DNA from 3 places in the Planococcus sp. FY231025 genome. Region 2 is predicted to be linked to each of the others. Evidence: riboswitches for the same ligand, from Rfam matches in the RefSeq annotation. Region 2 holds a riboswitch; each other region holds the start of a gene.
What was found. Region 2 has a riboswitch for S-adenosylmethionine ahead of ACTL32_RS11165 (transporter substrate-binding domain-containing protein). Riboswitches for the same ligand answer to the same signal wherever they lie in the genome.
Positions count from the first base shown of each region.

Region 1: another riboswitch for S-adenosylmethionine. It lies ahead of ACTL32_RS13280 (methionine ABC transporter ATP-binding protein); the one in region 2 lies ahead of ACTL32_RS11165 (transporter substrate-binding domain-containing protein).
Region 3: another riboswitch for S-adenosylmethionine. It lies ahead of mtnW (2,3-diketo-5-methylthiopentyl-1-phosphate enolase); the one in region 2 lies ahead of ACTL32_RS11165 (transporter substrate-binding domain-containing protein).

Region 1 is NZ_JBQJJG010000008.1:311,755-319,544, reverse strand. Features, by position in the region: gene ACTL32_RS13315 (hypothetical protein) at 163-450, opposite strand; gene ACTL32_RS13310 (DinB family protein) at 490-987, opposite strand; gene ACTL32_RS13305 (hypothetical protein) at 1,099-1,410, opposite strand; gene ACTL32_RS13300 (hypothetical protein) at 1,574-1,828, opposite strand; gene ACTL32_RS13295 (iron-containing alcohol dehydrogenase family protein) at 2,085-3,167, opposite strand; gene ACTL32_RS13290 (MetQ/NlpA family ABC transporter substrate-binding protein) at 3,183-4,001, opposite strand; gene ACTL32_RS13285 (methionine ABC transporter permease) at 4,021-4,692, opposite strand; gene ACTL32_RS13280 (methionine ABC transporter ATP-binding protein) at 4,682-5,695, opposite strand; SAM riboswitch class I at 5,768-5,876, opposite strand; gene ACTL32_RS13275 (hypothetical protein) at 5,964-6,998, opposite strand; gene ACTL32_RS13270 (glycoside hydrolase family 32 protein) at 7,556-7,790, opposite strand, start outside.
Region 2 is NZ_JBQJJG010000007.1:273,258-281,047, reverse strand. Features, by position in the region: gene ACTL32_RS11185 (hypothetical protein) at 68-415, shown strand; gene ACTL32_RS11180 (VOC family protein) at 582-1,082, opposite strand; gene ACTL32_RS11175 (hypothetical protein) at 1,397-2,110, shown strand; gene ACTL32_RS11170 (oxidoreductase) at 2,375-3,307, shown strand; SAM riboswitch class I at 3,992-4,096, shown strand; gene ACTL32_RS11165 (transporter substrate-binding domain-containing protein) at 4,231-5,076, shown strand; gene ACTL32_RS11160 (amino acid ABC transporter permease) at 5,136-5,819, shown strand; gene ACTL32_RS11155 (amino acid ABC transporter ATP-binding protein) at 5,835-6,584, shown strand; gene ACTL32_RS11150 (hypothetical protein) at 7,016-7,525, opposite strand; gene ACTL32_RS11145 (oxidoreductase) at 7,719-7,790, shown strand, end outside.
Region 3 is NZ_JBQJJG010000004.1:140,887-148,676, forward strand. Features, by position in the region: gene ACTL32_RS03970 (glutamate-5-semialdehyde dehydrogenase) at 1-120, shown strand, start outside; gene ACTL32_RS03975 (DUF4395 domain-containing protein) at 161-568, opposite strand; gene ACTL32_RS03980 (hypothetical protein) at 1,122-1,301, opposite strand; gene ACTL32_RS03985 (1,2-dihydroxy-3-keto-5-methylthiopentene dioxygenase) at 1,416-1,952, opposite strand; gene ACTL32_RS03990 (methylthioribulose 1-phosphate dehydratase) at 1,969-2,586, opposite strand; gene ACTL32_RS03995 (2-hydroxy-3-keto-5-methylthiopentenyl-1-phosphate phosphatase) at 2,583-3,248, opposite strand; gene mtnW (2,3-diketo-5-methylthiopentyl-1-phosphate enolase) at 3,254-4,468, opposite strand; SAM riboswitch class I at 4,816-4,922, opposite strand; SAM riboswitch class I at 5,092-5,246, shown strand; gene mtnK (S-methyl-5-thioribose kinase) at 5,352-6,539, shown strand; gene mtnA (S-methyl-5-thioribose-1-phosphate isomerase) at 6,536-7,597, shown strand; gene ACTL32_RS04015 (sugar ABC transporter substrate-binding protein) at 7,594-7,790, shown strand, end outside.

The sequences.
Region 1 (7,790 bases), on a different contig from region 2:
AAGCGGCTGAAGCCGAGCCCACGGAAAGCGAAGTGGCCAGCCCGGTCGGGCTTATACATCTCTATTCAGTCAAATTAGGCTTTGTCTAAAGTCTGAGCAGCCGGTTCGGCTGCTTTAGCGGTAAAGTAATAACGTTATGTGTTTTTCATGCATCGGCCCTCTTCACAAACAGCTGGAACGGACAGCCTCAATCAAATCCGATTTAGCTTGGTCGACAAGTTTTCCAATCATCAAATCTCCATGCAATTCCGGACGGCTATATTCGATGTTAAATTCACTCTCTGCAGTTCCATCAGATTCAACAGTGGTCACACTTACCAATGAAGTTGCATCCAACAAGGTCTTGTTATCGTTCCATCCATGGATCTCTTTTTTCCAGTAGCTCAGCCCGTCTGCTGTTTTACCGTGCTGTATTTCGTTATCCAGTTCAATCCATTGCCAAAATTTCATCCAATCTCTCGCTTTCTTTACTGTAAAGTTATTTTTATATTAGAAGATATAGCTATCCAGCTCGTTTTTTTGCCGCAGGTGGTGGCGGAAATGCATTTCCACCAACTTAAGCCATTCCTCTGCATTCAGCCACCCGAATCCGCCGTGCCGTACTTTGGTGTGCGGATCGATAGCATCGAGCTCCGTTTCCCAACGGGCCATCCGCCGGATCAATTCTTCCATCCGCGCGTTCAAGTCTGCCCTGCTGCCTGAATTGTCCGGAGGCGCATTTAGTTCATCCGGCAATCTGATTTTAACAGGTGGAAAACCGCCGTCTTTGAATAATCTCTCGCCATATTCCGTTTTTCCGAGCGGCTGATCTTCTGCTGACCGGGCGCAAGTTTCCAAATTATCCAGGTATTCGTGGGCGACAACAATTAGATGGTCATACATTTGCCCGACAGACCAGACCCCTGGTGAAGGAATGGTTTTCAGGTGTTCGTCTGAATAACGGCAAAGATCTTTCTGGAACTGCACAAGCAGTTTGGTTTCTGTCATATGGAAACTCCTTTGCTACAGCCTGGCGATACCTATGATTTGCGGTTTTAAGCACATCTATTAATTAATAATAAGTGGTTTTCTACGATGCTGTCGTTTGCGGCATGATTGCTATTGCTCTTCTTCTCCGATATGCCTGTTGGCCCAATCCAAAATCCGCGGATAGGCATCTGCCTTGAACCACGCTTCCGGAGCGAAAGTATCGGTTTCGCCTTGCGGTTTTTCTTCACGGGCGCGGGCCACTTTCAATTGCACCCGGTCTTCGTCCCGCTTTTTGCCGCTTTTGTTTTCGTGCTCATAATGGCCGAACTCTTCTACAATCGCCCGGTATGCATGCAGGGCATCCTCTTTCTGATTGAACTTCCACGATTCCCGCTGGCCGGATGTGCTTAATTGCAAAAAATAATATGCCTCTTTTTCCATTGCCTCCACCTCCAATTACAAAATTTCGATAGGAAGGAGTAAAAAACCTTTTATTGCAGCAACAATGATTTACTATATGGAGTTAGCGTTAACATCTCACATATTTCCGTTTAAAGCCAAGTTTTCCTTCCGGTTTTTTCACTTGCCATTTGAAAAAAACTGCTTATAACCCGTACAGGCCGAGCATAAATATCCCCAAATACAGCAAATATGCCACCGGCAGCAGAATCAGGACAGCTGTTGACGCTTTTTTCCAAAACCCGTTGGAACTCATGGAAGAGGCGATGGCGGCCGATAAATACCCGGCAACTATCAAGAAAATCCACCATTGGCCAATGTACTTTCCGACAAGCGACTGCAGGATCAGGAAAGTAACAAACAGAATCAAAATAGAGACAAACCCTAAGTATTTCCGCAACCGTTCCACTCCTTCCGATTTAACCAATGCGGGTCAACCCGACTTCATATATTTACCATACCACAGTCAATCAAGGGCCTTCCGAAAAAGAATGAAATCCACTTCCTAGGATCACAGCCTTATGTGCTAAAGCTGGCCCCTGTTTCCGGAAATTGTTCCTTAACATAGAAAGAACACCCGCGAAAAGTGTACGGCACTTTTGCGGGCGTTCTCTTTATGGCTCTATTCGTTGTCGGATGCAGCAGGATCTCCTCTTTTATCGGGCGGTCAAGCTTGCTTCGATCCCCTTCATGACTGCGGCGACTTCAGCAGCTTCAATCGGTTCAGTTCGCAGCACATGGATTGTTTCTTCGTCGCGCGTAGCATGAATCGCAATCTCCCCAATCCATTTTCCGGGAATCCCGATTTCTTTTAATGAAGCCGGCAATCCAACTTTTTTATAAAACTCCTTCAGTTTTTCCGCTTCAGCCCCTTTGCCTTCAAGCAGCAATTGCACCAATGTGCCGTATGCCACTTTGTCGCCATGCAGCGCTTTATGGGATTCCGGCGCGATGGTCATGCCATTGTGGATGGAGTGCGCGCCGGCTGTACGGCCGAATTTGTCGCCAAAACCCCCGACCATGCCGCCGACCATGATAATGGTTTCCGCCACTCTGATGAATGCCTCTGACAGACGGCCCTTTTTCGCATCTCCAATGGCTGCTTCTGCATATTCGAACATTTCATCGGCGCAAAGCTTTGCGGTGTAATGGGCGATTTTCAAGGCGATTTGCGGATTCTCGAACCGGCTGATTTGCACATCGGCTTCGTACCATTTTGCGATAGTGTCGCCGATACCCGCAACGAGCAGCGGAACCGGTGCGCCGAGCAATACCCGCGGTTCCGCCAACAGCAGGTCGACGCTTCCCGGGAAGACCGTATAATGGGTCATCGTCCCTTCTTCCGTATAGATGACGCTGAGCGGCGTCCATGGAGCGCAGTTCGAGGCGAGTGTCGGAACGAGGACCGAAGAGGTTCCGGTTTCGTGAGCGACAGCTTTCGCAATATCGAGCACTTTGCCGCCGCCTGCTCCGATGATCGCTTCCGCTCCAAGAGCTCTCACAATATCGCCGACCCGCGCAATTTCTGCCAGTGAGCATTCCCCCTGATACAGATCAAAAGCGGTTTCGACTTTTTCCAGCGCAGGGAAAAACGGACGGAGCGCTTCCCATGATTTAGTCCCGGTCAAAATCAACGCCTTGCTGATGTTTCTAGCGAGCAGTTTCTCTTCCAAGCTATCGAGAACGCCTGCTCGACAGACATATTCAGCCGGTGCGCCTTTTACAATAATGTCTTCCACAAAAGATCTCCTCCCTTAGCGCGTTGCCATCCATTCCGGTTTGCCGAAGCCTTTGAAATCCGAATCGATCAACGCTTCGAATTCCGATGATTCCACAATTTCCACTAAATCTTTGGCGAGCTCGGTGTCTTTGTTTTCGGTTTTCACTGCCACCAGGTTACGGTAGCGGTCAGGCATGTCTTCAAGCACAAGTGCATCCAGCAGGTCCATATCAGCGGCAAGTGCAAAGTTGCCCGGAACCGCTGACAAATCGGAGCTTTCCACTGCCCGCGGCAAGCCGCCCGCTTCGATTGGCTGGAACTCCAGGTTTTTCGTATTCGTCTGGATGTCCTTCTCGGATACGGTCAATTCTTCTGCTGCCGGATCCAATGTGATCAAGCCGTTGTCCTGCAAGACCAGGAACGTACGGGCTGCATTCACCGGATCGTTCGGGATCGCAATGGTCGCCCCGTCCTTGATTTCTTCAAGCGAACCGAATACATTCGAGTAGATGCCCATCGGAGCAGTAGGCACCGTAATCAGCCCCGCCAAGTCCATGCCGTTTTCCTTTGAGAAGTTTTCAAGGTAAACGGAATGCTGGAACAAGTTGGCATCGAGGTCGCCGTTATCCAACGCATTGTTCGGCTGGATGTAATCGCTGAATTCTACGATTTCCACTTCATAGCCTTTTTCTTCAAGCGCCGGTTTGAACGCCTCGTTCAGCATGTCGCTGTATGGGCCGGCGGTGCCGCCCAGTTTGATGGATTTGGAGTCGGCGCTGGATTCTTCCCCGCTGCAAGCAGCAAGCAGTGTGAGCAGTACGAATAGTGCAGCTAGTAAGGCAATCTTTTTCATATGAGTTTCTCTCCCTTTTCTATCGTTTGTCTATTGCTTTTGACGTCCAATCTCCAAGCTGCTGAAGGATTTGGACGAGAACAATCAAAATGACGACCGTGACGATCATGATCGTGTTGTCGTAGCGGTAATAGCCGAAGCGGATCGCCAAATCACCGATGCCGCCTCCACCGACGACGCCTGCCATGGCAGAATAAGCGACCAGCGAGATGATCGTAATAGTGACGCCCTGGACAAGGCCTGTCTTCGCTTCCGGCAGCAGCACATCCTTGATGATCATCCACGGAGTGGCGCCGACCGCGACAGCCGCTTCGATGACGCCTTTATCGATTTCCCGCAAGGAGGTCTCGACGATGCGGGCAAAAAACGGAATTGCGGCAACCGACAGCGAGACGCTGGCTGCAGCAGGGCCGATTGTGGAGTCCACCAGCAGTTTCGTCAGCGGAATCAGCGCGACCAGCAGAATAATGAATGGGATGGAGCGCACCATATTGACAACAAAGCCCAAGACCGATTTAACGAACCGGTTCTCCAGAAACAGGCCTCGGTCGGTAACGAAAAGAATGATGCCGAGCGGCAAACCGATGACGATGGCGATTGCCAAGGAGACGCCGATCATATACAAAGTTTCGCCGAATGCTTTTGAAATGTCCGGCCATAATTCCATCATATGCTGAAAATCAAAGCCCATTTTCAATCACCTCCACAGTAGCGCCCCGGCCTTCCATATAAGTGATGGCCCGGCTGATATTTTCCGGTCTGCCCTGGATTTCCATCAGGAACAGGCCAAGCGGTTTTTCCTGGATATATTCGATGGATCCATGAAGAAAATTCCCTTTGACATCGAAATGCTGAACCGTGTCGGTAATGACGCCTTCCCCGGCGACTGCGCCTTTGAACTGCACTTTGATGACGCTCCCGGTGCAGGCCGCCAGTATCGGAGCCGGCACATCAAAAGACACGACCGATGAAATGAATTCCTTCGTCAATGCCGTTTTTGGCGAGGAGAACAGGTCGTAAACTTCGCCTTCTTCGATCACCCTGCCGCCTTGCATCACAGCCATCCGGTCACAGATTTCTTTGACAACATTCATCTCGTGCGTGATCAGGACGATCGTAATGTTCAATTCCCGGTTGATCTTCTTCAACAGCCGCAGGATGGACAGTGTCGTATTCGGATCAAGCGCAGATGTCGCTTCATCACACAGCAGGACAGAAGGATTATTGGCAAGCGCCCTGGCAATGCCGACGCGCTGCTTTTGCCCGCCGCTCAACTGCGAGGGGTATACATCCTTCTTATCGGACAGGCCCACCATCTCAAGCAGCTCATCGACTCGTTTGGCCGCTTGTGCCTTCGGAAGTTTCGCCGCCTTCAAGGCAAAAGCGATGTTTTCACTGACCGTCTTCTGGCTGATCAAATAAAAATGCTGGAAGATCATGCCGATTTTCAGCCGCGCCTGCCGCAGCCCTTCGCCTTTCAATTGAGTGAGATCCACCCCGGCGATTTTGATTTCGCCGCTGGTCGGGCGTTCCAGCAGGTTCATGCAGCGGAGCAAGGAGCTCTTCCCCGCTCCCGAGTAGCCGACAATGCCGAATACTTCGCCTTCACCCACTGTCAAGGAGACATTGTCCACGCCGGTGACGGTGCCTTTTTTCGTCTGGTACTCTTTTGAAAGATTCGTGATGCTGATCATGGCGGTGCCCCCTCTTTTTTATGCCAATAAAAAATGCCTCTTCCATTAAGAAAGAGGCACCGAATTGGATTAGGCTTATCTCTCAGAATAGATTCATTCTGCAGGAATTAGCACCTTCCCAGATCGCTCTGGAGGTTGCTGGACGTCATAGGGCCTGTCCCTCGGTCTCTCTTGATAATGTTCCATATGTAATTGTTTTTAGCATGTACCCAATAGTAAAGAACATTCAGCCGGTTGTCAAAGCTTTTTTAAGATTTTTATTTTTTAGTTAACCGAAATTCAATTCCTCGTCCACTCTGCCGATGACCATATACGCCGAAGACCCGTTGAAATAATAGGCCGGCTGATTCCCGCTATCGGCCCGGCAAATCGCTGATGGGATTTCAATTTCCCGCAGCGCCTGCATCAGTCCTTCTACGGCATTGGTGAATGTCGGACCCGTCACGCCTGTCATAACATGCGTATCCAAAAAATACGATTTGGCATCAAGCGGCTTCATTGGTTTTTCCGCACAACTATTCAGCAATAAATGCTTGAGCAGGAACGCATGGGCAGCTGGCAATTTTTCGCGGATGCCATTATAGATCAATTCTGGGCCTTCCGTGTTGAAAAAAAGGGTGATGGTATCTTTCGGATCCTTTTCAATCGCCTTCAAAACTTGTGCATGGGCGCAATGAATATGTTCATCCGCCGAAAGGATGCGGTAGGCGGAATTCCGGAGTTCATCCGTGCTGCGGCAGAGCTCTGCGAACATTTCCGTAAAGTCCCCGCTTTCGAGGGCCGCTGAAGAAACGGAACTCGCCGCAAATGCCCGGCTGCCGATATGCAACGAGCTGCTCGACATATACAGCAATGCACGCTTTACCTGATCGGCATTCAGTTGATAAGCATTCTCCGGATAACGGGATTGGTTGTCCAGTGCCTGTTGCAGCTGGCAAAGAGCTTCGACGTGCATATGCTGCTGGTGAAATAGCCCAGCCAGGCGGTATGCAGCGAGCGGATTCACCGGGTCGTAATGCAGCACTTTTTTCAAAGCTTGTTCTGCCGCATAGCGCTGATTGGCATCGCTGGATGCCGCCTGGCCGCAATAGCACAGCAGGAAATTGATCAATTTCTGTTGGATGTATGTATAGTAATGTTCATAATCTGCATCTTCCGCCGCCAACAGCTTAAGATGGGTGTGCATTGCATCATAAAGTTCAATCTTGGAATAATCCAAATTCCCTTGGTTATTTTCAGCTTGAAAGTGAATCTCCTGCTCCAATTCTTCCAGTTCATCCAAACTTATGTCATGATATCGCATGTTCTTCCCCCTAAATAAAAAAAGACCGTTGTATAACTCTGTAAAATGTTATGGTGGGATAATATGATTGCGGTACAAATACTATTATTAAGATATATTTTACATTTCTAACAAAGTTATATCATTTTCATGATACCAATCCTTAATTCGATACACAATATGCGTTTTATTAATTTTTTGTAAAAGGGATGTTTTTTTGAATTTCAGTTCCTTGTAGACTTTCATTAAATTGTCTAAGGACCGTTCTTTTGGCAAAACAAGGCATCCGAGCTTATTCAAATAAAATCTATAAAACCGGCAGAGGTTTGGACACAATGCCATAAACTGCCGGTTTCTATGCTTTGGGACATTTAAATATGCAATTTGATTTAAAGAATATATATAACCGTTAGTCTGCAACAATGAAAAAATCATTTCATCCGACTTCCGCTTCTCCTTGCCGTACATTTTGTGAAATTAAAATTGAAAAACAAAATGTTCTGATGAACTGGTTTGTAGAATCCAATGCTTTGCTTATGCCAGATACATTTCTTCAACGGAAAACGAGGGCGTCAGTTTTAAACAGAATGATTCATGAAATGCTTAGGATTTCGCAAGTTCCACTTTTCAAGCAATAACTCCACATGCCCATCTGATGTAAAGAAAACATCTAAATCAGTTGCTAGCGCAAAAAAACGGGCCGTGAACACTTCCTCCCCTCCATTGACAAAAACTTCAATGGCACTCGTGTCCAGAAAAATATGAAGCTCCTCAAGCGTAGCCAAAAAACAGCTTCGGCTTTCAACCGTGCCG
Region 2 (7,790 bases):
AGGTTATCTCTAAGCCACGGTTGCCTGGAGACTAAACGAATTCTATTAAGAGATGGAGAGAACAGCCATGAAGAAGCTTCTTGTGGCTTTAACAGTTATTGCCCTTGCATTCGGAGTTTCCTCTCCTGCCTTTGCAGCCGACATCCAGGCTACGGATTTCAAAAGCGCTTATCAAGCAGATCATGACAACATGAAAGACGGCAGCGGCAAGGTTGACAACGGCATCCATGAACGCCATGCCCTTCATGCTTACTGCTACACAATTGGCGGAAAAGAAGTCCATCGCCACCATCATCCTTATCATGAATATGACCGTAACGGAGACGGCCATCTTGATTTTCAGGAAAATTATGATGGCGATGACGTCCATAACGATCAAATGGACCACCACAAGCGCCATAACAGACATTATTGAAGTGAAAGGATCATCTTCCTACAGGAAGATGGTCTTTTCTTTCGCTCCTGGTCTGTTTTTATTCGCTATATGTGTAAAGCATCTCCCAAATGCCAAGAAAAGGCCCGCTCTCCGGCGTGTCCACCGGAAAGCGGACCTTTTACCAAGCCGCCTTCTTATGTTGATTTTATCCCTCGTATGCCTTTTGAAGTTCTGCCAGCTCCAGTTTCTTCATCTGCAGCAACGCGCGCATCACCCGGTCAGCCTTGACGCTATCTTCATCCATCAGCATTTCATTCAGCTGGACCGGCACCACTTGCCAGGACACGCCGAACTTGTCCTTCAGCCATCCGCAGACTTGCGCGCTTTCGTCTCCCCCTGCCGTCAGCTTGTCCCAGTAATAATCCACTTCTTCCTGGGATGTGCAGTTGATGATGAAGGAAACGGCTTCATTGAACGTGAATGCGTCCCCGCCATTCATGGCCGTAAATTCCTGGCCGGCAATCTGGAACTCGATCGTCAGGACAGTCCCTTCCGGCATGCCGTGGATTTCAAACCCTTCTTTGGAGTACCGCGTCATCCTGCCAATTTTCACGTCTTCAAAAATGGAAGCGTAATACTGCACTGCTTCTTCCGCTTGGGTGTTGAACCAAAGATTCGGTGTGATTTTTTGGATTTTAGGTTCCATGACGGTCCCTTCCTTTTTTATAAGAAGCGGCTATGTATTTTCCCCCTCATTCTACACCTCATGGCCCATGAAATCATGCCCGGAAAACTTCAAAAATATATTTAATTAAATATTCAAAATATATAGTATTTTTTTGCTAAATATTATATAATGACGTCAGATATATCAAATTATTATTCACATCAGCCGTATGAAAGGAGGCCGTGCCTCTCGGGATAGCAGATGGATAATCCAGTTTCTTCTACGCAGATGCCAAGAGAAAAAAGGCAATATCCAACGCGAATAAATCCTATAAAAAGAGGGAGAAATTGAAAATGAAAAAGTATCTTATTCTTCTGCTTGCGGCTTTCCTAGTATTCGGGTTCTCATCCGCTACCTTAGCAAGCAGCGATAACCATAACAACAACTCAACACATGAAAAAGTGACCTATCATAAAGGCGTCACGACAATCGTTACTACCACAAAAACCGTGAAGCATGACAAGATTGTCAAAACGGATAAAAAAGTCGATTACTACACTGAGAAAAAACACAACAAATCCACATTCAATAAAACCGAAGTGACAAAAACAAAAGAACATCATCCACAGCATGACTGGTATCGCTTCTTGGAAACCGCTACCACTTACAAAATCACAAAGCATGAATCTTGGGATGAAGTGAAGAAAGTCACGACCTTCACGAAAAAGATAACACCTGTGAAGATCACTAAAAAAACAGTACGCACTGTCAAATACCATGGCAAACCAGGCCATCTGGGCAAGAAAATCAGCGACGACACTAAAGTTTATGTCGACAAGAAATTCGGCAAAACAGAAGTGAAAGTCACAAAAGAAACCGAGTTCTTCAAAAAGAACTACAAAACGTACTATGACAAAGAAGTCATCGACGTTAAGAAAACCTATGGCAAATGGATCAAAGACGAAGATTGGAAAGATGACAACGGCAAAGACAAAGATAACGGAAAAGACAAGGATACTGGAAAAGGCAAAGATAAAGGAAAAGGCAAGGGCAAAGATAAAAGCTGATTCTGCGGCATCGAGTGCCACGGTGAAAGTGGACGGCTAGATGAAGAATTAAAGAGAATCGAGCTTGTATATTGGGCTTGGTTCTCTTTTTGCTGGGCTGCTGATTTCTTTGGAACCAGCGAACGGACTTTACAATACAATGAATTTCTGTGATTTTCATTAATAAACCGTATGGCTCTTCTACATTAAAAGCCGCCTCTTCCCTCCGGTTTTATTCCATAACCTGGTTTTTGCCGCTGCATGTTATAATTCTTTCAGAATCCAATGCAGATAATTTCAGAATCGGGAGTTGATCGTGTGGAACAGCAAGACCTGGCCGGAAAAACGGCCATTATCACAGGCGCCAATAGCGGCATCGGGCTGGAAGCGGCAAAAGTGCTGGCAGGACGGGGCGTGCGGATCATCATGGCGGTGCGCAGCCAGAAAAAAGGCGAAGCGGCGAGAAGCGGAATCCTCCGGCTTCATCCTAGTTCGCTCGTTGAAGTGATGCATCTGGACGTCGCAGACCTTGAAAGTGTCCGATTTTTCTCGGAACACTTCCGGAGCCGGTTCGATTCGCTCGATTTGCTGATCAACAATGCCGGCGTCATGATGCCGCCTTATACGAAAACGAAAGACGGATTCGAGCTGCAGTTCGGCGGCAATCACCTCGGCCACTTCGCGCTGGCGGGCCTTCTTCTTCCATTGCTCGAGGGGACCCCGGGATCGCGCATCGTTACCATCGGCAGCCTCGCCCATAACCGCGGCGCTATCGATTTCGGCAACCTGGACGGCTCACAAGGCTATAAGGCGAAGAAGTTCTACAACCAAAGCAAGCTCGCCAATATGCTGTTTGCGATGGAGCTCGACAAGCGGCTGAAAGCGCATGGCTACCAGATGATCAGCGTCGCCTGCCACCCCGGCGTTTCTGCGACGAACATCTTCAAGCTCGGCAAGCGGGACGCGCCTGAGCTGCTGAGAAATTATGCCAACCGCTTCCTCCAGCCTCCTGAAATGGGTGCACTTGCTACCGTCTATGCGGCCACCATGCCGCATTTGACCGGCGGTGAATACATCGGGCCAGACGGCAAAGGCAATCGCAAAGGCTTCCCTGCGCTCGAGCTGCCCCACCCTTCAGCGCTTGACCGGGCGGCGGCGGAAAAGCTGTGGGCCGTATCGGAAAAACTGACCGGCGTCGTGTTCCCTTTCGACAAATAAAAGAAGCAGGAGAAGAAAGCATGGCTTTTCTTCTCCTGCTTTTTTTATAGTTTCATTAAAATACTGGATGACGTTTCAAGAAAGTCGGCTCTTCATTAAATTTTGTCGAATTTTGTTGAACGAGCGTAAATGGCCGATGAACGAGCGTAAATTTTTTTGAGCGAGCGTAACATCTTCGCGAAAGAGCATAAGCGGTCCACGAACGAGCATAAATTTCTCTAAGCGAGCATAAAAGACGGATGCCAAAAGAATTGGCGCTTTTCGCAGCGCGAAAAGCATGAAACCAAGGGGCTTAGGTTCCGATTTTAGTGTCGAATTTTGTTGAACGCAAATAACCGGCCCACGAACGCAATTAAAATTGTCTGAAAGCAAATATTTTGAAGGCCTCTTCTCTGCAGTCGATTTCTTCCAAGTAAATCGATTAAACTTTAGAGTCGGCCAGTCTTCTGCCGCCTCCATCTTCTTCCGGGGATGCCTAGACCTGACTTCTCACCACACTTTCCGATTCATTTCCAAGCACCTTTAACCCTTTCAGCGCTTGCCTTTCAATCGGTGAACTATTCCAATTATTTGTAAGGGCTTTCATTTCGAAATTAAAATATTTCCAAAAAATTCGCTTGAAAATTCTGTTGACGCCCTATCTTAACGGTGGTAATCTTACCGTTATAGCTGAATAGTGATTCGTTCTTATCATGAGAGGTGGAGGGATTGGCCCTGCGAAACCTCGGCAGCGGACTCGGAAACGAGTACTGTGCCAAATCCAACAAGCAGAAGCTTGAGAGATAAGAAGAGCAGGACATTTTTGTATTTCAAATGCCAACCTCTTCTTATGGAAGAGGTTTTTTGTTTGTCCGAAACTCATGAGAAGCTGCAATTCTGTAAAGCTAAAACCAAGTAAACTGATATGAAAGGATGGTAAAAAAATGAAAATTAAACACAGCACTTTATTGGTCTTATTAATTGCAGCAATCGGTCTTTTGCTGGCGGCTTGCGGCAGCAAAGAGTCCAGCAGTTCGGCGGTCGCTTCTGAAGACAAAGCCCCAAATTCGTGGGAGCGGATCGAAGAAGCTGGCAAAATCGTTGTCGGCACCGAAGGACTTTATTACCCGATTACATACCATGACGAAACAACAAAAGAACTGACAGGCTATGACGTGGAAGTCGCCCGCGCATTGGGTGAGAAACTGGGCGTCGAAGTCGAGTTCAAGGAAATGGAATTCGATGGCCTCTTGCCGGCCCTGCGGAATGGGCAGATCGACATTGCGGCCAATGATTTTGCCGTTACCGATGAACGCAAAGAAAAATTTGATTTCACGGTGCCAATCAAACATTCTTACGGCTCTGCGATTGTCCGGGAAAGCGATAACTCAGGCATTGAATCCGTGGAAGATTTGAAAGGCAAGAAAGTCGGCGGTTCGGCGACCAGCAATTACGCGAAGTACGCACGCGAACAAGGCGCGGAAGTAATCGTCTATACCGGTTCTGACACAGTCCTTCCGGAAATCGTCAACGGCCGCGTGGACGCGACGCTGAACGATTACCTCGTACTGAAGCGCTCGCTCGAGCAGTACGACAAGCCCGGCCTGAAACTAGCGGAAGGCGTGAAGTTCTCATTCAGCAGCAGCGCGATCGTCCTGCCGAAAGACAGCCCGGAACTGAAGGGAAAAATTGATGCTGCACTGGAAGAACTGCTCGCTGACGGAACGCTTAAAGACTTGTCCATCAAATTCCTCGGCGACGATGTCACCCAGCCCCTGGAAAAGGAATAAACCCTTCGGGGAGCCTCCGGGTTCCCTGTTCATACATAATTACGTAAAGGAGTCTTCAGATGGCCGACTTTAAATGGGAATATCTTTTTAATATCGAAATTGCGCTGGACTCCCTCCCCTATATTTTAATGGGAGCGCGGGACACCGTATGGATCGCGTTGATCAGCATGTTTTTCGCATTGGTCTTCGGCTTGTTTGTCGCCCTTGCCCGCATGAATAAATTCAAATTGCTTTCATTCGCCGCCCGCTTGTTCATCTCGTTCATGCGCGGCACACCCTTGCTGGTGATTTTGTTCATCCTCTATTTCGGCTTGCCGATGGTCGGCATCGAGATGAAGCCGCTGACCGCCGCCATCATTGGCATCAGCGTCCATTTTTCCGCCTATACGGCGGAAATCATCCGCTCCGCCATCTCGTCGGTCGCCAAAGGCCAATGGGAAGCGGCCGAAACCTTGCGCTTGAGCTATTGGCAGACGCTGCGCCGCATCATCCTTCCGCAGGCTACGCGCATTGCGCTGCCGCCGCTGTCGAGCGTCTTCATGGACATCATCAAAGGGACGTCGCTGGCGATGGTCATCACGGTGTCGGAACTGTTCTACCGCGCCAAAGTCATCGTCGGGCAGACCTATGAAAGTTTGACGCTGTATATTCTGGTGGCCCTGATCTATTGGGGGCTGTGCACAGTCGTCACCCTGCTGCAGGACTATCTGGAGAAAAAAGCCAACCGCTATGTCACAACCTGATTGGAGGGAAAACGCATGATCAAAGTGGAAAACTTGAGCAAGAAGTTCAAAGACAACGAAGTGCTGAAATCGATTTCGCTCCAGATCCAAAGAGGCGAAGTCGTCAGCATCATCGGTCCTTCCGGTTCCGGGAAAACGACGCTGTTGCGGTGCTTGAATCTACTCGAAACCCCTTCTGCGGGTTCGTTGCAAATCAACCAGGTGCATGTGGCGTTCACCGGGAAAGCCCCAAGCAAAAAACAGAAAACCGACATACGGCAGTATTCCGGCATGGTCTTCCAGCATTTCCACCTGTTCCCGCATAAAACGGTCATCGAGAACATCATCGAAGCGCCGCTCATCGCACAGAAACGGGACAAGCAGGAAGTCATTGCCGAAGCCGAAGCGCTGCTGGCAAAAGTCGGGCTGCTCGCCCATAAGGACCAGTATCCCGAGCAATTGTCAGGCGGACAGAAACAGCGCGCCGCCATCGCCCGCATCCTCGCGCTGAAACCGGACCTCCTGCTGTTCGACGAACCGACCTCCGCACTCGATCCAGAGCTGGTCGGCGAAGTGCTGACGGTCATCCAGGAACTCGCGCGGGAAGGCCAGACAATGGTCATTGTCACCCACGAAATGGATTTTGCCCGCGACGTGTCCGACCGCGTCATCTTTATCGATGGCGGCCATATCGTCGAACAAGGAAAACCCGAAGACATCTTCACCCGCCCGACCGAAGTGCGCACGCAGCAATTCTTGCAAAAAGTGCTCCGCCGCGGTGCATGAACGACTAGGGGCTGTCCAAAAAGGCTGCTGTCCATTGCGGCGGACGCTTTCCGCGGGCTTGCGATGAACTAACAAAGAACTTGTGCTCCTGCGCAAGCTCGTCGCAAATGCTTGCCCTCGCGAGCTTCGGTCAAGCATTGACTGGCGTCCGAGTTAATTCGGCACTTCGCTGGCCCGCTGGAAAGCCAATGAGCGAAGGTAGTTCGGTCATTGGCTTTGCGACGAAGTGCGCAGCACTGCAACGGTTTTTCATGTCCCGAAGCTAGCGCAGCGATGCAGGGACAGGAGCACAATGTTTGCACTCGCCGCCTCCATTCCCATCAGCCGTTATAGAATAAGGAAAAGACCAGAGGAGAAAAGCATTGTTTTTCTCCTCTGGTCTTTTCGTTTTGGGCTTTATAGACAGCCCCTTTTTATTGCTTATGTATATCTTAGCTTTTGAACTCGTGTTTCTGCGGTCCGTCGATCATGGCTTCTGTTATCCGGACGAGGGACCAACTCAGTACAGGTATCCCGACGATATATTTATAAGCCCTTACGGTCGCCGGATCTTTTAGGAAGCCAGAATCAGCCAGTAAACTAATGGCCTGGACAAGTGTAAGGGCGATAAAAAACAGAATTCCTACAATTAATATTGCATTCGACAGAAATTTTAACGGCTCGATATCTTTTGTAAGGAACGCATACAAAACAAAACTCATAAAATAAGAAATGGCAATCCACTCTGCCTGCATAAAAGCTGATAACAAAAAAGCGGCTGCTGCCCATATCACTATATGGGTCTCGGCGTCTTGTTCTTCCGGGCGCCTCCCTCTTCTGCGCGACCGGCTTCTTTTGATTTTTTTAAATCTGGGGATTCTTGTACGTGCGGAGCTCTTCTTCTTGTTTGAATCTCCCAACATGCCGCCATCATATCCGCCGCTTCCCCACTCTTCACTCATTCTCTATTCCTCCGTTTATTCGATTGAAGCATGTTCTGTACCCGTTCCGAACTGCTGATGCGGGTTCTATTCTTCTGCTTCAATTATACCATTAGCAAAATGCCGATGAATCCAAAAAGCCTTCCCATTTGTTCCTCACGCTCCCTAATGATACGTTTAGAAGAACCTTATACAGAAATTAGGAGCTGATGTTATGAACCCCAATTTATTATCCGGAAAAACCGCCATCATCACGGGGGCGAACAGCGGCATCGGGCTCGAGACC
Region 3 (7,790 bases), on a different contig from region 2:
TTCGGGTTCGGCGCCGAAATCGGCATCAGCACCCAAAAGCTCCACGCCCGCGGACCGATGGGGCTGCCGGCACTCACTTCGACCAAATACCTGGTCCATGGAAATGGGCAGACCAAATAGAAGAAAGGCCGGAAGCGAGGGCTTCCGGCCTTTTGTCGATTTAAGCGTTGGCTTTTTGGTGTTTCCACATCATATAACGGTAACGGATCGTGCAGCCGATGCAATAACCCATCAGCGCCACGCCGGAAGCGATCAGGACCATAATGCTGAATGCATAGCCTGCTGCGGTGATGCCGAGCGCAAAGAACAGCAACGACAAGCCGAGGCAGATGGTGGCAATCCACTGATTGAAGAGCTGCTGGTCGCGGTCTTCCTGGATATATTGGTTTGCCGGCTTTTTCAAAAATCGTTTATTGAACTGGATCACGGGATTCTTTTTGGTGATTAATGTATAAGCGCCGACTAAGAACGGCAAAAGCAAAATCGCTTTATGGAAAACAAGGGCAAGGATGACAGAAAGGACAATAAAGGCTTGATTGGATTGCACAAGCGGTTTTGGAATAGACATACAGCAACCTCCTCTGATTATTCATTATTATACCAAGTTGTTTAGTTGGTTTAAAGGAAGTTGCTTGAACTTTAATGTTTCTTAGTTTTCAGGATACGGTGAAGTAGAGATCAGTAATAGACGATATTCCGCAAAACAGCTGTGCTTGCCGCGGGCTCGCGCTGAGCTAACTCGGGCTAAACGCCCGAGTGGATCTCAGCACTTCGCTGTTCCCGCAGGCGTCTCCGCCGTTTTGCTCCATATCTTGGACAGTATTGCTAAAGAGGTGAGCTCATCCGTTTTCAATGAACTATCACAGCGCCGGCGCGTCTACGGGCTAGGCGAAGCTATGAGACGAGTGGTTTTCTCGGCTCATTGTGGGAGCCAAGGTGGTGCCGGGCACTTTCGGCAGCGCCTTTGCGACGAGCTTGCGCAGGAGCAATCGTCTTTGCTCTGCCCAAAGCGCCGAAGCGACATATAAATATGATCTTCATTAATTCACCGTATCCCGATACGCAGCATACAAAAAAAGCAGGTGCCTTTATTGAAAAAGAGGCACCTGCTTTTTGGATGATTACTTGTCCGTGTCTTTTTTGCCTTTCGGCTTGAGCGCGGATGAAGCGCTGAGGGAAATTGCCAGCGCTACGCCGATGATGAAAAACGCGAGATCTTTCTGGACGATGCCGAGAACCAGGAACGGCAGTCCGATGGCGATGCCGGTCCCGAAGTTCAAGCCGGCCGCTTTTTCTTTCATTTTCCTCACATCCCCTCAAAATCCTTGTTCTTAAGGTACGGATAGGCACCGGAAAAGTTCCAGAAAGGAGGCAAACAAAAAGAACCGGCACAAGGGCCGGTCCAGTTCGTTGATTTAAGATTGCACGCCTTCTTCTTCCTGGTAGACCGGCACCCATCCTTCAGTCGTAACAAAGATGCGCACGGCAACCACTTTGCGGTCGTCTGCCAATGTGAAGTAATGCGTGATATTTTCAGGAACGGAGATCAAGTCCCCTGGAGACAGGTGGACTTCGAAAAAGCGCTCGTCTTTTCCTTGGATGATGAAGACGCCGTGCCCGCTTACGATATAGCGAACTTCGTCGTCCGTGTGGATGTGCTTGCGCTGGAAGTTCTTCAGCAGCTCATCGAGTTTTGGATTGGAATCCGACAGGGAAATGATATCTGCTGCCTGGTAGCCGCGGCGTTCGGAAATGTCGTCGATTTCGGCTTTGAATGCTGCCAGGATTTCTTCCTTCTCTTCGTCGCTCAAGTCAAATTTCTCCCGGAGGTGCTCCGGCAATTTGTTGATGTCCCAGTGCTCATAGACGACTTCCTGCTGCTCAAGAAATGCTGCTACTTCGTTTTGCGCTTCGATTGTTTCGTTCGTGCCTTGGATTTTGATGATTGCCATAATGGATCTTCCTCTCTTATTGTGAATGGATTTGGTATAACGCCATTTGGTACTGGAATAAAAACTCGCTGGCTTCAAGCAGTTTCTTCGCTTCAAAGCCGTCCTTGCCCCAGACGGTGATGCCGTGGTTGCGAATCAGCACCGCGCCGCTGTCGGCTTGGATATGCTTTTGGAACTCTTCCGCAAGGTCAGGGATGTGCGCATGGTTCGGGATAATCGGGATTGTCAGGACCGCATCTTCATCCCACAGGCCGAATGCCTTGATGAGCTCGAGGCCTTGGAAATCGATTTTGCCCTGGTCGCCGTAGATTTCTGAAATGACGTTATTGGCGACGGTATGGATGTGCAGGCTGCAGCCGGCGTTCGTCTTGGAATAGACCTCGCAGTGCAGCAGCGTTTCAGCCGACGGCTTCAAAGGTGTGTCGTCCACCGCTTTGCCGGAGGCATCCACCAGCAGGAAATCTTCCGAAGTGCGTTTGCGTTTGTCTTTGCCGCTTGCGGTCACCAGGAATTCGAGCGGTGCGTCCTGGACCTTGATTGCCAGGTTGCCGCTCGTCCCCATGAACCAGTCGCGCAACGCAAGTTCGTCTTTGATGTCTGCAAGTTCCTGCCATCTTGCCTGAAGGGCAGTCATGATTTCACCCCCAGCCGTGCATCGATGATCGACATGACGTCGTGGAAGTTCTCGAACGGTTCATACGGAAGCCCCAGCTCTTCGCATTTCTCGATAAGGAAGTCGCGTGCAATGACGAGATCCGCCCTTTTCGCCGCTTCGAGGTCGGTGATGGAATCACCGATGACGATGCTGTCTGCGCCGCTTTCCAACAGGTTCCGGATGATCGATGGCTTGCAGCATCCGCAGCCCTGGCTCGTGCATTCACTGTCGCATCCATGCGGGAAAGAAATCCGTATCGTGTCGCCGGAAAAATCCGCTTCGTTGCAATAAACGCCGGCAAACGGGCCGAACGGTTCGAGCAGCGGATGGACGAAAAAGTCGATGCCGCCGCTGACGATGTAGAGCGGAATGTCCTGTTCCTTGGCATAGCCCACAAATTCAGCGAAGCCTTCGCGGATTTCCGCCTGTTCGAGCACATAGTCGACGACTTCGTCTTTCTTGTCCGAAGGCAGAAGCGAAAACATTTTCGCCACGCCTTCGCGGATTGATATATTCTGCGCCAGGATGTCGTCCTTGATCGGGCTCCATCCCGGCGGATTGAAATGTTTCATGATGGCGATGATGTTGTCGTTGTTGGTGATCGTGCCATCAAAATCGCAAAAGATGACCGGTTTGTCCATTGCCGTTACCCCCATATGTCCAGTGCTGTTTTTAATTCTTGATGCTGTTCAGAAGCTTCAGCCAGCGTTTTTCCGCCGAGTACGGCGTCGACCGCTTGGCGGAATGCCTTGCCGCCGCCAGCTGCGCCGTACGGATGGCCATGCACGCCGCCTCCGGCATTGATGATGCTGTCGATGCCGAAATCATTGATCAATAGCGGCACGAGGCCGGGATGGATGCCGGCTGATGGAACCGGGAAGCTGCGTTTCAGCGGGCTTTCCTCCACCAAGGCATTGCCGAGTGCAAGCGCCTGCGCTTTTTCAAGTGCAACACTTCCGTAAGGGGAAGGGAACAGCGAGAAGTCGGCGCCGGCGATGCGCGTCAGCTTCCCGAGTGCAAGCGCCGTCGACAGCCCGTAGAACGGGGAAGAGGTAAAAGCGCCGCTGAATGCCGGATGCGCCATGAGCGGCAAGCCGATTTCCGTATCCTCCGCCAGTTCCTGGAGCACATCAAGCCCGTACGCATGGACATTGAACAAAAGGGCGTCCGCGCCGAGTTCGCGCGCTTTTTTCGCTTTGTCACGCAAGCCGGAAGTGCGGCCCGATAAGTTTACCGCGTAAAGCGTGCGGTGGCCGGTTTCTTCAAAGACGGCTTCGAGTACGCTCTTGCCGGTGGTGATCCGCTGGTCGAACGGCGTCAGCGGATTGTCGAAGAGGATCTCGTCGTCTTTCACCAAATCTACGCCACCAAGCGCCTGTTCGCGGAGCTGTGCGGCCATGAAATCCAGGTCGCGGCCGATGACACCTTTGAATATGCTCATGACGAGCGGCCGGTCCGTGACGCCCAGCTTGCTGCGGATGCCTTCGATGCCGAAGCGCGGGCCCGGGAAATGGGCGAGCAGCTCTTCGCTGAATTCGAGGTCCAGAAGCTTCACTTCGCCGTCGAGCGACAATTTGCCGAATACTGTCGTCAGGATCGCCGGCAGGTCCGCTGAGAAGTTGGCGCTCGGATAAGCAATCTTCACTTCGGCTTTTATGGCGTCGGGTTTTAGCGGATGCGGGGCATCCCCGAATTCCTGCACTGATACGACTTGCCCTTTATGGTGCTTTAATTGTTCCTGCTCCAGCAAAGGCAGGTCCGTCCACGATCCGATCGTCAGGCCGAGGGCGATGCCTTCCGCCTTTTTTTCAAATGAACCGGGTTTGCCATAAAGCTGGTACGTTGCTGTCAAAATGCTCACTATATGCACACTCCATTTAAAATCAAGTTTAGGTTTTTAATTTGCACTGCTTTTTTAACACTTTTTAGATATGAAGCAAAACAGCGGAGACGCCTGCGGGACCAGCGAAGTGTCGAGATCCACTCGGGCGTAAAGCTCGAGTTAGCTCGGCGCGAGCCCGCGGCAAAGGCAGGGCGCAATGTGCCCTGTCTTTGCGACGAAGCGCATAGCGCGAAGGAGCAAGCGGTCTTACGAAGCTGTTTTGCGGAATATCGGCAGATATAATAATTAATTCAACAAAATATAAAAAGGTGAAATCGGCATAAAAAAACCTCTTCAAACAAGAAGAGGTTAAGGGCGTTAACGACTTCTTATTTCTCAGCCGCGAAATCGCGCTGCAAGAATTAGCACCGTGTCCACTGGACCGGTTGCCGGGTATCATAGGGCTTGTCCCTCCACCTGCTCTGAATAAGAAAGTATTCAATTGGTTTTTGAAAGAGTAAATTAATTTTGATTATTCCATGCCGAAAACCATCTGTCAATCGTTACCCGCGAAAATTTTTTTTGCAAAAAAAATTATTGACACTCAATTCTGAACCATGATAGGATTCATTTCAAACAGCATACAGTATTAACAACAAACACTCTTATCAAGAGCAGGCAGAGGGATATTGGCCCTATGACGCCCAGCAACCGACCGTAATTCCTTCGTGAGAAGGGGCGCTTTTGCGCCGGGATGAACATCCCGCAAGGCACGGTGCTAATTCCATCAGAAACCGCGGTTTCTGAAAGATAAGAGGTGCGGAATCTCTTATTCTACGCCTCTTTCTTTGGAAAGGGGCTTTTTTATTGCCCAAAAACAGCTTCTCAAACCCAACCACAACAGCTGAAAGGTAGATGACCTATGACAATAGCAACAAACCAATATGCAGCATTAACCGAAGAAACCGCAATCGCCCTGGCGAAAAGCGTTTATCCGTTCCCGGAAGGGGCAGAACTTTCGTGCCGTGAAATCGGCGACGGCAATTTGAATTACGTTTTCCGGATCACCGATTCGGCCAGCGGCAAAGGCGTCATCATCAAGCAGGCGCTGCCGTATGCGAAAGTCGTCGGCGAAAGCTGGCCGCTGACATTGAAGCGTGCAGAAACCGAAGCCGCAGCGCTCCTGAAGCACGGCGAATTTGCACCGGGCCTTGTGCCGGAAGTGTATGCCACCGATACGGATTTGGCGGTGACGGTCATGGAGGACCTGTCGCATCTGAAGATTGCACGCGAAGGCCTCATTGCAGGGGAAAGCTATCCGAAGCTTTCTTCGGATATCGGAGAATACCTGGCGCGCACGCTATTCCACACATCGGATTTTGCGCTCCATCCGTTTGAGAAAAAGCGGCTTGCCGCAGAATTTTCAAATCCGGAGCTCTGCAAAATCACGGAAGACCTGATTTTCACCGATCCGTTCTTCGACCACGAGACGAACGATTTTGAGCCTCAGCTGCGCCCGGCAGTGGAGGCGATCTGGAACAACGCGCCGCTTCAGCTGGAGGCCGCCAAATTGAAGTACAGCTTTTTGACGGAAGCGGAAGCATTGCTGCATGGCGACCTCCATACCGGCAGCATTTTCGCCAGTGCGAAAGAGACGAAAGTCATTGATCCGGAATTCGCGTTTTACGGGCCGATCGGTTTTGACGTGGGGCTGTTCCTTGCAAATCTGATCGCTCAAGGGATCACGCGAACCGGCGAAGGACGCAAAGTGATCACAGACCATATCGCAAAGACATGGGAAACGTTTGAAGGGACCTTCAGCGCTTTATGGGAAGCAGAAGGCGTGGAGGCGTTCAAAAATACGCCCGGCTACCGCGAAGCGATCCTTGAAAAAGTATTTAGCGATGCGCTCGGCTTTGCCGGCTGCGAATTGATTCGCCGCACCATCGGCTTGGCGCACGTCAAGGACCTCGACGGCATTGAAGAGGAAGCACGGCGCATCGAATTGAAAAAACAGGCGCTGGAGCTCGGTGAAACCTTGATCCTCCACCGGCGCACCATCAAAGACATAGGGACAGTTGTCCGTTTGGCAGAGGGGGAAGCACGATGAGCATCCCGTTGTCGATTTCCTGGTCCGAAGGCCAACTGGTCATACTTGATCAGCAGAAACTGCCACATGAAATTGAATATGTCACACTTGAGACGCTCGAAGATGTCTTTGACGCCATCTTCACATTGAAAGTGCGCGGCGCTCCGGCAATCGGCATCGCCGCTGCCTACGGGCTGGCGCTTTCCGCCGTCCGCCACGAAACGGAAGACTTGGAGACGTTTTTCCGCCTCGTCCAAAAAGATGCCGAATACCTGGGAAGCTCACGCCCGACGGCAGTCAATCTCGTCTGGGCGCTCCAGCGGCTAGCATCGGTGGTCCGGAACGCTGGGTCAGTGGATGCGGCAAAACAATTGCTGGCAGAAGAAGCGGTCCGGATCCACGAGGAAGACGAAGCTTCCTGCCGCCAGATCGGCGCATACGGACTCGCGCTGCTCGAGGGCAAAAAACGCGTCATGACCATCTGCAACGCCGGTTCCATCGCGACGGCCAAATACGGCACGGCGTTGGCGCCGTTCCATCTCGGAGCGGAAATCGGCCGGGAATTTGAAGTCTACGCCTGCGAGACGCGGCCGGTATTCCAAGGATCCCGGCTGACCGTCTGGGAGCTGCAGCAATCAGGCGTCGACGTCACGTTGATCACCGACAGCATGGCAGCCCACACGATCGAGGCGAAAGAGGTCGAGGCGATCATTGTCGGTGCGGACCGCATCGCAGCAAACGGCGACACAGCCAATAAGATCGGCACCCTGAACTTGGCGATCCTTGCCAATGCCTACAACATCCCGTTTTATGTAGCCGCTCCGTCTTCGACATTCGACGTGTCGATCGGTTCCGGTGCAGAAATTCCGATTGAAGAACGGAAACCGGAAGAAATCACCCATTTTGCGGGAGAACCGGTGGCGCCGCTTGGCACAAAAGTGTTCAACCCCGCCTTTGATGTCGCGCCGGCCCGGCTCATCACAGCCATCATCACGGAAAAAGGCATCATCAAACCGGATTACGAGAAAAATATCCCTGCCGCCCTCGGCGCTTACCCAGGAAAAGGAGCCCATTCATGAAAAGACAATCGTTTTTATTGCTAGCATTTCTTTTGATCATCAGCGCGTTTTTGGCGGCCTGCCAGCCAAAAGGCGAAGTCAGCGAAGAAGCAACGACCGACGCGACAAAAGCGGAAGCTTCGGACAACCCGCTTGCCGGAAAGAAAGTCGCGCTCGTTATGCAGCAGAACCTCGGGACGTTTTCGGCCCAATA